Regions from separate parts of the Microbulbifer hydrolyticus genome, predicted to be linked through region 3. Evidence: predicted binding sites of a transcription regulator. Region 3 holds the regulator's gene; each other region holds the start of a gene.

Region 1 (4,206 bases), 1.3 Mb from region 3:
GACAGATGGAGAGCCTGCGCGCGATGAGCCGAGGCTATGCCAAGGGCGGGGCGTCGACCACGCACGCGGAGAGAGAGCAACGGGATAAACCATGATCGCTCCCTACCGGGATTTACTGTGGGGTTACCGGCTGTTGCGCGGCCTGGCTATCGGGGGCGCCATACCAGAATTGATAGAAATTCTCGGTAACCTTCTGCTCAATATTCGTAGCTTCTTCCCGTGGGCAGAAGAGGGTGATCGTGAGTACATCGTGCCCGAGTTCACTGGTACTGAATTTGATCTTCGGTTCGGTTCCCGCCAGATCTACCCCCATGCGACTCTCAATTAGCTTGCAGTACCGTTCGGCAACTTCCTTGAATGACTCACAGTGCTCCAGCACGCGCTCGGTTATGTAGGGCTTGATCGCAAACGGATTCTCGCCCTTGTTCTCACGCACGATAGTGATGGTGTGCTCGATATAGCGCCGCATAAAGTTCAGGTTTTTTACCGGCTGGGTAAAAAACACATTATTGGGCACAAACAGGGTGGTGCCCGTATAGCCATCCCCCAGGCCGTGGGGATCAATTTCCAGCAGGGTGGTGCTCAGCCAGTTATTGTCGATCACCTCGCCAAACTGGTCACCAATTCTCACCCAGTCACCTATGGTGAAAGAGCGCATACTGGCCTGATAGAGCCCGCCGACCAGGCAGGCAACGACATCGCGCAGTGCGATGACAATGGCCACAGAAAATGCCGCGATGGACAGCGCGAAATCCCGAAGCTCAGACACCCAGATTGCAAACAACCCGATGACGATGAACAGGTTGGTGAAATTGTGCACCATATGTACACGACGACGGATATCCTGACGGGGCCAGCTGGAGCGCCGGAACATCTGTGCCAGCAAAAAGCGAAACAGCAACGCTGCCGCAATCAGCAGCACACTCCAGGCCAGTTTATTCTCCATGAGTTGGCCTAGTACTTGCGTCAGTAGTTCGCTGGTCATCGAGGGCTCGGTAATGCAGTTCAGGGATAGGCTTCGACTTGCCCCATCACGGCTGTACAAGCTCCACGGGACTCACTTGAGTATGGCGCGACGACGAAAGATGGGGGCAATTATGGCGGCAGTGTATCCGAGACGTTGAAATTGCCGCAACCGCTAACTGTCACCCCAAGCCAGAGTCGGATCAATAAGCGTCGGGGTGCCCGACTTGTGGCAAACTGCGTCAGTAGGTACCCGTTGTGTAGTTCAGGCATTTAAAAGGACGGCCTTTATGCAAGACCCCCGCGAACACCAGCTCAGTATGAGCGTCCTGATGACCCCCGATATGGCAAACTTTACCGGCAAGGTGCACGGTGGCGAGCTCCTGTCCTATCTCGACAAGGTGGCATACGCCTGTGCCAGCCGGTATGCCGGGCGGTATGTAGTAACTCTTTCGGTCGATCGGGTCATGTTCCGGCAGGCTATCAAAGTAGGGGAGCTGGTGACATTCCTGGCCTCGATCAATTACACCGGCAACACGTCACTGGAAGTCGGTATCAAGGTTGTTACCGAAGATATCCATACCCGCGTCGTCCGCCATACCAACAGTTGTTACTTCACCATGGTCGCACTGGACGAAAGCGGAAAGCCGACCAGAGTGCCGGCTTTCAAACCGCAGACCGTGGTCGAAAAGCAGCGCTTCGAAGCTGCGATGCTGCGGCGCAAGCTGCTTCATGATCAGGAGGCCGCGCATGAGGCGATCAAGGAAAAGGTGCGCGGTTTTCAGTTTGAGGAAAACGACTCGAACGCAACCGAGAATAAGTAGAGGCGTGCAGCTTCCGGACAAAGAGACGATATTCTCACGCTTGTGTACCTAAGGCCGCTGAATATTCTGTGTTGGCGTAATACGCCAGTTCGGTTACATCTATGACCCCTGGATGTTCAATCTGTCTGTCGGCTATAAATTCTCATTTTGATGTATATCGCTTCGGTAAATGAAATTTGGGCGCTTCGGCGCCCTTTTTTGATAGACCCTGAAATCTGACTAATACTGGTTCGTATGGTTGCATCCGGCCGACCAGACGCGAGTATCGCCATATTCATCGGGAGCCGGCATAGAGCACGCATCAACATGCAAGAGTTTCTGCTGCAGGCAAGCGACCTGGATACACTGATCCAGGCTATTCGCCGCGAAGGGCATCGCTTGCTGGGCCCAGTGCTGCGAGACGGCACAATTGTCTACGATGATGTCACTACCGCCGACGACCTGCCGAAGGGATGGACCGACCGGCAGGAAAAGGCACACTACCGCACACTGCCAAGAGAGGATGGCGCCTATTTCGGGTATGTGGTCGGACCCCACGCCTGGAAGAAATTTCTGCAACTTCCACGCCGACAGATATGGAATGCCCGCCGCAGTGGCGACAACATCCAGATACTGGAAGTGGAAGATCCAGCCCCGCCCATGGCATTCCTCGGGGTGCGCAGTTGTGACCTGCATGCCATCGCCATTCAGGACCGTGTATTTGTCGAAGACGAATACCGGAATGACAGTTATACCCGACGGCGATCCCAGCTCTTTATTGTTGCCGTGAACTGCACATCGTCCGCGCCCACCTGTTTCTGTACCTCGATGAATACCGGTCCGGAGGTCACGCTGCCCACGGATCTGACATTGACGGAAGTCCTCGATGGTGAGCAGCACTTCTTTCTGATCGCGAGCGGATCCGAGCGGGGCGCGCGGATTCTCGCGCAGCTGCCAGTTCGGCCGGCCGGCAGCCAGCAGCGCCAGCAGGCAAGCGACGCCATAGCCAAAACAGCGGCGGAGGTTGCAAAGGGTCCACGCAGTTTTGACAGCGGCGACCTGAAGGAACTGATTTACCGAAATCTGGATAGCCCGTCCTGGGATCAGGTGGCTGAAAGGTGTCTGTCCTGTGCCAATTGCACCATGGCCTGTCCCACCTGTTTCTGCTCAACGGTCGAGGACACTACGGACCTGAGCGGGGACAACGCGCAGCGCTGGGAACGATGGGACTCCTGCTTTACCGGGGACTTCAGCTATATCAGTGGGGGAGCCGTTCGCCCCGATACGCGCTCCCGCTATCGCCAGTGGATGAGCCACAAACTGGCCACCTGGCACGACCAGTTTGACAGCTCCGGGTGTGTGGGCTGTGGACGCTGTATCACCTGGTGTCCAGTCGGCATCGACATAACCGAAGAAGTTCAGCGCATACGGGAGAGTGAAACACGATGAAAAGCATGGCGCAGTTACTGCGAGAACATCCCTTTTTTGAGGGAATTGACGATGAGCATATGACGTTCATAGCCGGATGCGGAGAAAATCGGATTTTTACCGCTGGCGACTATATCGCACGGGAAAATGCGCCTGCCGATCAGTTTTTTGTGATCCGCGACGGGCAGGTGGCGGTGGAATCCTACGTGCCCAATCACGGCGCCCTTTGCCTGCAGACCCTGGGCAGCGGCGACGTCTTTGGTTGGTCCTGGTTGTTTCCGCCCTATCTCTGGACCTTCGACGCCCACGCTCTGGACGAGGTACACGCGATCCAGCTGGATGGAAAATGTATCAGGGACAAATGTGAGGCAGATCCCGAATTTGGCTACGTGCTGATGAAGCGTTTTGCAAGGATCGTGACCGATCGGCTACGGGCCACCCGCGTACAGTTGATGGATGTGTACGGCCAACAGCGGCCCCCACTGGATCGAGGCTGATGATTCCCGTCATCTATCGCGTGGATCGCCGTGAAGAGGAGTTTGCAGGCACCTTTACCTTGGCGATCAGCAAAGTCACTGCGGGCACACCGCCAGGGTTCGCCCCCGGCGAGTTCAACATGCTGTACGTATTTGGCACCGGGGAAGTACCAATTTCCATGAGTGGCGCAGTCAACGAACGGAACAGCTACGTGCATACAATTCGCATCCAGGGTATGACCACCCAGGCCCTGGCCAGGCTAAAGAAAGGTGATCAGATTGGCGTTAGGGGCCCGTTTGGCCGGGGTTGGCCACTGGATAAACTGCGCGGTAAGGATCTGCTGATAATTGCCGGTGGGCTCGGGTTGGCCCCACTGCGCCCGGTAATTTACGAATACCTGAATCACAACCTGCCACTACGTAATATCCAGTTGTTTTATGGGGCGCGCACACCGCAGGAAAGGCTGTACCCGGATGAACTTGCGCAATGGTCACAGGCAATGAATGTGGTGCAATCTGTTGATCGAGCGGATTCA
Region 2 (4,206 bases), 240 kb from region 3:
ATATAGTCTGTCGCCGCCATGGCCTATTCTCTGGGAGCTATTCCTTTCCGAACCATTTCAATAGCTCGCTCTCCGGTGATCGGTATCATCCGCGAATAAACTGAGACTTTCTGATCCAGTGCTTGCCACGGTAACTGCGTGTTGGTGCGGAGGTGGTTTTGGCCCAGAAGAAATCCCGGTTGAACTGGAATTCCACCTCGTAACCCTCGGCCAGAGCGGCCAGGGGCATCGCCTGCCAGTTGGACTGGCGGCGTTTGCTGGTTGCTTCCAGCAGGTATTCGGTGTTGTTCACAATGGCTACCACCCAGGCATGCCCTTCGCCCTTGTGGGTGCCCAGGGCAACCCGCGCATCAACCCCCAGGTTGATCAGCCAGTCGGCGAGTAAAATTGCGTGGTCCTCGCAATCGCCGCGTTTCTGGTAGTACGCCTGACGGGAGGTCTGCCAGATATCCGCAAGGCCCGCATACTGCAGGTGGTCGTACTGATACTCTTTGCGGATCGCCAGTGTATATAGCGGTACCCAGAGATCTTTGGTTTCAAACGGCTGGAATCCCACCAGGTAGCTGTTGGCAAAGTGATGGAGTTTGTCCAGGCCGCGTGCCGAGGCCGTCACCGACTCCAGCCCCTGCCAGTTCCAGACGGAGATATAGCTGCTCTCCTGTTCGGAACGCTTGCCGACCGCCTGCTGCACCATGGATTCGGTGAGTGGAGAGCTACTTCCTGTCACCAATACAGAGCCGCGCTGATCGTCCTTTGTATCCTGGGACGTGTCAGGATTGCGATTCGACGCCCTTTTTAACGGCTTCAGGATGCTTTTTTCCTGTTGTGACGGTTGCTGCTGCACAATCAATTCCGGCAGCATCAACGCCATGCCAAGCAATACGCCTGCCAGTAGCATACGCACGGTAAAAAGCCTCAGCCCTTGAGGCCAAAGGAAATGATCAGGGCCACGAACACAAGGATCGTGGAGGCAAAGATGGCCACGGCGATATTGCCGTTCTTCAGCTCCGCCTCGATATCCACATGCTTGAGTAATTTCTTATCGATAATCAGCAATGCCAGCATGCCAATCAGCAGTGCCAGCAGGGTGTACAGAAGGTTCAGGCCGAGGTTGAACAGTGTTGCGGTAAGGAATTCAGATTGCACGTTTTTCATCCATGTAGATCATTCGCGCGCAATTAGATCACAACACACAATGATTTTCCGCTGCGTGCCGCTAAACACTGACAATATTTCGGTAAGTCAGGTGTACAACACTTATGCCCAGCCGGTGATTAGGGATGGGGTTCGACGGGTAATCGCCAGGTACTCCATTAATGAAATTGTCTCCAGCCGGGAGATAATGAACACACAGGTGGCCAACTGGCTGCTGGACCGAACCCTCGTCATCCGTTTTCTCGCCCTGCTGCTTTTTATCTGGGTACTGGTCGGCTTCAATTCCAATGCCCCGAAGCTGGTATTGCAGCCGGATTGTTCTGCAGAGCAGAAGGCCAGAGAGAGGGCACTGCAGGTGGAATCCGGGGCGGTGGAAAACTTTGCTCCAAAAATGCGCAAGGCAGAGGAAACCAGTGCGCATCTGGAGTCATTAAGAGACGAGCAGCAGGCTGAAGTTACAGGCGAAGAAACGCCTGACTCATAAAACGTAGCGGGTTTCAGGTGAATGAGATTTTAGCAGGTATTTTTGTTGGGAACGGGTTCTGCCCTGAGTAGACTTCCGAACACGTTGGAAGAGGAGGTGTTTTCCATGCGTTATTTAATACCTGTAGTACTGTTTTGTTCGCTCTCTGGTGTCGCCATGGCACAGCAACCGATGGCTCAGCTCCCGGCTGGCGCTTCGGAAGTGCAGATCATGGGTAAGACTTACTGGCACAGTGGCGATAACTTCTATCAGTTCAATGAGAACACCGGTATGTTCTATGAAGTTCCTCAGCCCACAGTGCAGGCGCATAAGGATCGTGCATCTCAGGCGCACCAGTCTGTGGTAGCCCAGCCTGGCCCGGGTGTGACAGCTGACCAGATTGAAGGCTGTCGTAATGCCGCGGCGGATAAATCCAATGCGGTGCCTAACCGAGGCAGTGAGGTGTACATTAACGAATACAACAGCTGTATTCGCGACCTTCAGTAACCAGTGACTTTTAGACTCGAAGGTGGAAAAGGATTACCGGTATCCCGGTAATCCTTTTTTTATGTCCGTATTTTTTTCTCTCGTACCCTTTGCTTCTGACCCTGATTAATAGGCTCCACGAATCAGCTCGATGCCGGGCTCAATGGCGCGCCGCCAGGCCTGTGCTATGGCGTCATCAAATTGCGGGTCATGTGCGCGCAGCGTTGCCAGAAGTGCGTCCAGCCAAAGTCCATACCACTCAGGGCGTATCCCGTAGCCCTTGCGTGAGTGGCTGCATCCAAGCGCCTGCAATTTGGTGTCCGGCATACCGCGGGCGTGCAGTACCAGTTGCATGATGCCATTGCGCAGAAGGTGCCGCTGGGCGGGCATGTCGGTGTCTTTGAACAGGGCCCGAATCTCCTCGGAGCTACCCATAAAACGGTCGTAAAAATCGATGAAAAAACTCTCGCGGTTGCAGCAGCGGCCGTAACTCTGAAACACGATATCGCTGTCGGCATTTCCCATGGCCGTGGCTCCCCTGACGTTTGTTATCCCTGAGGATTGTGGAAAACAGGTGACCGCGGATTCTAATGCGGGTGCTGGGTTGAAGATTGATGTAAATCAAGTCGACGGAGTGAGGGTGTGAGCCGGGAATAAAAAAGGGGGCCGGAAGGCCCCCTTTGGAATCTGCGTGCGCAGGGTTACTGCGTGCAGTTTTTGCCTTTGCAGGGCTTGCCGCCGCCGCTGCCGCCGCCGCTGCTGCCACCGGAGCTGCTGCCGCCGCCACAACCATTGGCGGTGAGGTAGTCCACCGCATCTTTGGCCTGAACCAGGCCATAGCCATAGGCGTTGTCACGTCCCGCAGCACCCAGGTCTTCCGCGGTGCTGGTCATCGCCGCGCGAATTTCGCTGGCGCTACAGCTGGGGAAGTGACTCCACACCAGTGCGGTTACGCCGGCAACGTGGGGCGTCGCCATGGAAGTGCCGTTGTAGTAGGCGTAGTCACTGGGTTCGATGACCAGGTTGGCACTGCTGCCCAGCTGGCCGAGAAGCGCCGCGCCGTCGGTATCGGAAATGCCCGCAGACGGAATACCGGTCGCGACACCGCCCATGGTCCCAAACAGCATGCCGGGTTCATTGTTGTAGATCACTGCGGCGATACCACCGCCGGCCTCACAGGACTGCACTTTTTCGGCAAAGCTGATGTTGCCGCGGGAGATCAGACAGACCTGGCCGGTAGCGCCAGTACAGGCGGATTCGCCCAGGCCACAATCCACCAGGTTGCCGGTGACATCGCCTTGCGGGCTCTCATCCATTCCGGCCGCTTCAATGGCATTGCCACCGACGGTGAGGCTGGTGGACAGGCCCGCGCCTACCGGCACGGAAGACAGCACATCGACACCGGGGCCGGAGAGTTCAACCTGATCGGTCTGCTGGGAGAAGTCGGCAACGACTTTGTTGCTGTCGATGGCCGCTACCGACACCACGGCATCGTAAGAGGCCGGGTAGGAGTGACGGGTGTTGCCGTCGTTACCGGCCGCTGCGATGGAGAGGATGTTCTGGTTGGCGTAGAGGTCGGCAAAAGCCTGTTCCTCGGTGCGGGACTTGAAGGTACCGCCGAGGCTCATATTGATCACGCTGGCGCCGTTACTGGCGCACTCGTCGGCCGCGGCTACCAGTGAAGAGGAGTAGGCCCAGCCGTCTGCGCCGAATACCTTGACGATATGCAGGTTGAGGTTGCCGTTGGGGTTCACCCCGACCACGCCCACACCATTACTGATCGCGGCGATGGTACCGGCCACATGGGTGCCGTGATGGTTTTCATCGGTGTACCAGTTGCCGGTGCCGGAATCGAAGTTGCCGGTGACGTTATTGCCGGACAGGTCTTCGTGGGCGATGTCGTAGCCGGAGTCGATGATGCACACGGTCTGGTTGCCGGCCATGGCGTCGCTGACCTGGTCCGCCTGAACCATGGGAATGCCGAAGGGTACGGTTTCCGCCATCGGGTAGCGTTTAACGTCCTGCTCCACGTATTCCACATTGGGGTTGTTGCGCATGGCGGTGAGGGCCTTGGATGGCAGGTTGGCTGCCATTGCGTTGCG
Region 3 (4,206 bases):
GAGGCGATCGAGAGAGCGCGCCCTGTGCTTGGCGCCATGGGAGCGAATATCTTCCACGCCGGCCCGGCTGGCTCCGGCCAGGTGGCAAAGATCTGCAACAACATGCTGCTCGCGATCCATATGATCGGTACCGCCGAGGCGCTGCAGTTGGGGGTGGATAACGGGCTCGACCCCGCTGTGCTATCAGAGATCATGCGCGCCAGCTCCGGCGGCAACTGGTCGCTGGAAAAATACAATCCCTACCCGGGGGTGATGGAGAATGTACCCGCATCGCGGGATTACCAGGGCGGGTTTTCTGTGGCGCTGATGTTGAAGGACCTTGGCCTCGCCATGGACACCGCTGCTGGCAGTGCATCTTCAACGCCACTGGGCGCGCTGGCAAAAAACCTGTATCAGTTGCACGGTGGCGACCCCATCAACAAGGCGCTGGACTTCTCCTCTATCCAGAACCTGTTCCGCCGCCCGGCGGGGGACTGACGCCGCGACGAACCCGTCGGCGCTTGATCTGAATCAAGCGCCGTCGAACGCTGGCCCGCTACCTTTACCTGATCCAACACCTTCCCGCTTATCAGCTCTGGATCACAGGTTACCTCGTCAATGGCCGTAAACCCCCTGGACAGCGCACCGCTCTCCGAGAGCGACTCCAATACCACCGCCAATACCCGGGCGTCGTCCGGGGAGTTATCTTCGGCCCTGCTCACGCGTTATGCGGGGCCCTGTCCACGCTATACGTCCTACCCGACGGCGGATCGCTTCACGGACCTGAGCGCCGGCAGTGCAACAGCCGCTGGTGCTGACGCGCGCAAGCCATGGGATGCGCTGCAAGATATCAACACCCTTTCACTGTATGTGCATATCCCGTTCTGCCGCTCGCTGTGCTATTTCTGCGCCTGTAACAAGGTCATAACCCAGCAGTACGGGCTGGCGTCGAGCTACCTGGACCGGGTGCTCACTGAAGCGCAGTGGTACCGGGAAAAAGTGGCCCGCGTACCGGTGACGCAGTTGCATCTCGGCGGCGGTACGCCAACCTACCTGAATGACGGTGACTTGACTCGGCTGGTTCAGGGGCTCGGCGACATATTCGATCTGAATCCCGGTGGCGATGTGGAATACAGTGTGGAGGCGGATCCCCGGGTGCTTGAGCCGGAAACACTGGATACCCTGCGTGGACTCGGCTTCAACCGGCTGAGCATGGGTATTCAGGACTTTAACCCGGAAGTACAGCGGGCGATCAACCGGATCTGTTCCCCGGAGCAGGTGCGCGGTCTCACTGAAGCCGCCCGCGAGCGGGGTTTTGGTTCCATTTCCTATGACCTGATTTACGGACTGCCCGGGCAGGATGTGGCAAGTCTGGAGCGCACCATCGACACCGTGGTTGAGCTCGCGCCGGACCGTATCGCGCTGTACCACTATGCGCACCTGCCGCACCGGTTCAAGGCCCAGCGCCTGATCAGTTCCGACCTGATTCCACCGCCGCAGGCAAAGATCGATATGCAGCTTGCAGCGACGCGTCGACTTACCGACGCGGGTTACCAGTTTCTGGGCATGGACCATTTCGCACGCCCGGATGACCCTCTGGCGCGCGCCACCAAAGACGGCCGTCTCGCGCGCAATTTTCAGGGCTATACCCTGATGCCCGCGGACGCGCTGGTTGGCCTTGGTGCCTCGGCGATCAGCTACAGCCGCGATGGCTACTGGCAGAACCATCACGGCCAGAAAGAATACGCGACCGCGATTGGCGAGCGCGGCGAGGCGATCTGCCGCGGCTGGCAGCTGGATACCGACGACCGGGTGCGCCAGTGGGTGATCATGGAATTGATGTGCCATCTGCGGCTCGACAAACGCGAAGTGGAACGCCGGCTGGGGAGCCCGTTTGAAGATTATTTTGCGCAGGATCTGGCACGCTTGCGCCCACTTGTGGCGGATGGGCTGGTGCTGGAGTCCCGTGAAGACCTGGTGGTCAGCGAGCGTGGCCGCTGGTTCCTGCGCAATATAGCCGCGGCGTTCGACCGCCACCTGCATGCCGGGGCGTCGGCTGCGCAGTACTCCCGAGTGCTTTAGGTGGACAGTAGGTATACAATTTCCTCACCACAGGTTCGGCAATAAGGCATCGCGCTTTACGCGCAACTGTTCGCCAAGCCGACTACCAGATCGTTCACCGGATAAATCGCCGAGCAATGGAAAAGACAATGTCGAAACCCTCACCAGCGGTCAATTGCGGAAATTGCTCCGTCAGAAGGCTGTGCCTGCCCGTGGGGTTGAGTGAGGACGATATCCAGCGTCTCGAGCAGGTGACACGCAAGAAGAAGATTCTGAAAGCCGGCGACAGCCTGTTTCGTGCGGGCGACCCGTTTTCCAGCCTCTATGCGATTCGTTCCGGCAGCTTCAAATCTGCGGTGATCGGTGCCGATGGTGACACCCAGGTCACGCATTTTGCGTTGCCCGGTGAGCTGTTGGGACTGGATGCTTACAGTAGTGGCGCGCATCCCGGTTATGCGGAAGCACTGGAAGACAGCAGCGTTTGTGTCCTGCCATTTACCCAGCTGGAAAACCTGGCGCAGCAGGTGCCGGCGCTGCAGAAGCAGATGTACACGATTTTTTCCGAAGAGCTGAAACAGGATAACGACGTGCTGTTGCTACTGGGCAAGCGCTCTGCGGAAAGCCGCCTGGCGGCTCTGCTGATCAATATATCCAGCCGTTATGCCCAGCGCGGATACTCGGCCAGCGAATTCAAACTCTCGATGCAGCGCATTGATATCGCCAACTATCTGGGGCTGACTGCAGAGACCGTCAGCCGTCTGATGTCGCGTTTTCAAAAGCAGGGGCTTATCCGCGCACAGGGTCGGGCGGTCGCCATCCTGGACCTGATTGCCCTCAGCGAGCTGGCCGGCACCCACTGCAGTTACGAAAACGATTGAACCGATGGCACTGATCCGGTGATTAGCAGGCTTCCGCCAGCGCCGTTTCAGAAAGATCCTGATAAATGGCTTCGTAAAGACGCTTGACGCCCCGGTGAAAGTGGCTGCTTTGCTTTTCCATGAGCTCGTCGGCGATCTCTCCCCAGTCGGTATCCGTCAGGTGCTGCGCAACCAGCGGCAGTAATATCTCATTCTCTTTTTTCATGTGCGCGCGCTGCAGTGCAATGTACTCGCGCGCAGTTGCGAACAGGTGCTCCCGTTCCACCGCCGCGTCGTTGGCAACCGCATAAAACAGCTGGTTCATATTGCGCGTGGCCGCGGCAATGGCCTTGTGTTCCACGGTGATTTCCCCGAGGACATCACGGATATCCACAGGCTTGTCCAGCAACCGGCCGAATACCAGATCTTCCACCGGGTGGTGCCACTGATCCGGGTACACAGAAAAGTAATCGAGGGCGTCGAGAATCATGCTCAGGGTAGCGGGATCCCTATCCTGACGACCAAGCTCATCTAACAGCGCTTCAAACACATCCAGCAGTCTCTGCATGTGCTTGTGGTCATCGCACAGTTGTCGATAGATACCATGCATGGCGTGCCTCCTTGACGGGTTGTGGTGATTGTCCATTCCATTGTTGTCTGCTGCCGGGGAATCGGCTTGATCTGGGTCAATCCACAGCCACATCCGGTAGCGTCAGGTGCCGACAGTGATGATCGTCGCGCGGCTGAATTGCCATTGGCCCGGTCTCCGGTAATTGACGCGGTGTAATAGCGTGTAATGGAGAGGGGGTATTTGCGCCGTATTTTTTTCAATAGAATGCCGCCCGCAAAATAAGCACTACACATTAGGGTATTAAAATGATGAAAAAAGTTTTGGCGGCAGCGGTGATGCTGGGTTGTTCGATTTCTGCACAGGCGAGCGAGGGGGGCTACTTCGGTACCACCGCAGGCCTGATGAAGACGTCGATCAGCGGCGACAGCCCGTTCAATGCCGGTTTGCGCGCCGGGTATGCCTGGAACTCCGGGTTTGCAGTGGAGGGCGAGTACACTACGTCCCTGGTTGATGGTGAAGCGCGCTACAATGGCAGCTGGGGCGATTTCAGATGGGATTACTCCATTTCCACCCTCGGTGTGTATGCGGCTTACCGCAGCCAGGGGGATATCTACTTCAAGGGGCGCCTGGGGGTGCTGAACGAGAGCGTCGATTTTGAAGGCGAGAAAGAGAGTGATTCCGGCCTGTCCGCGGGTCTGGGTATCGGCTTTTCCTTCTCCGAGAACGTAAATCTGGAAG

What was found. Region 3 encodes FNR, which switches genes on or off when oxygen is low (the NO sensors DNR and NnrR bind a similar motif). Its sites were predicted from a motif close to TTGATNNNNATCAA; they were not measured.
Region 1: the regulator FNR is predicted to act here: its motif matches at 1,935-1,948, upstream of GTQ55_RS08895 (4Fe-4S dicluster domain-containing protein).
Region 2: the regulator FNR is predicted to act here: its motif matches at 2,716-2,729, upstream of GTQ55_RS02515 (globin).

What each region holds. Positions count from the first base shown of each region.
Region 1 covers NZ_CP047491.1:2,109,236-2,113,441, forward strand. The annotation lists gene GTQ55_RS08880 (zf-HC2 domain-containing protein) at 1-95, shown strand, start outside; gene GTQ55_RS08885 (mechanosensitive ion channel family protein) at 113-946, opposite strand; gene GTQ55_RS08890 (acyl-CoA thioesterase) at 1,254-1,787, shown strand; gene GTQ55_RS08895 (4Fe-4S dicluster domain-containing protein) at 2,094-3,215, shown strand; gene GTQ55_RS08900 (cyclic nucleotide-binding domain-containing protein) at 3,212-3,691, shown strand; gene GTQ55_RS08905 (FAD/NAD(P)-binding protein) at 3,691-4,206, shown strand, end outside.
Region 2 covers NZ_CP047491.1:598,193-602,398, forward strand. The annotation lists gene GTQ55_RS02495 (transglutaminase-like domain-containing protein) at 86-898, opposite strand; gene GTQ55_RS02500 (DUF350 domain-containing protein) at 916-1,155, opposite strand; gene GTQ55_RS02505 (SPFH domain-containing protein) at 1,196-1,639, shown strand; gene GTQ55_RS02510 (hypothetical protein) at 1,745-2,125, shown strand; gene GTQ55_RS02515 (globin) at 2,231-2,629, opposite strand; gene GTQ55_RS02520 (S8 family serine peptidase) at 2,806-4,206, opposite strand, start outside.
Region 3 covers NZ_CP047491.1:836,789-840,994, forward strand. The annotation lists gene mmsB (3-hydroxyisobutyrate dehydrogenase) at 1-477, shown strand, start outside; gene hemN (oxygen-independent coproporphyrinogen III oxidase) at 598-2,061, shown strand; gene fnr (fumarate/nitrate reduction transcriptional regulator Fnr) at 2,190-2,918, shown strand; gene GTQ55_RS03515 (hemerythrin domain-containing protein) at 2,941-3,507, opposite strand; gene GTQ55_RS03520 (porin family protein) at 3,774-4,206, shown strand, end outside.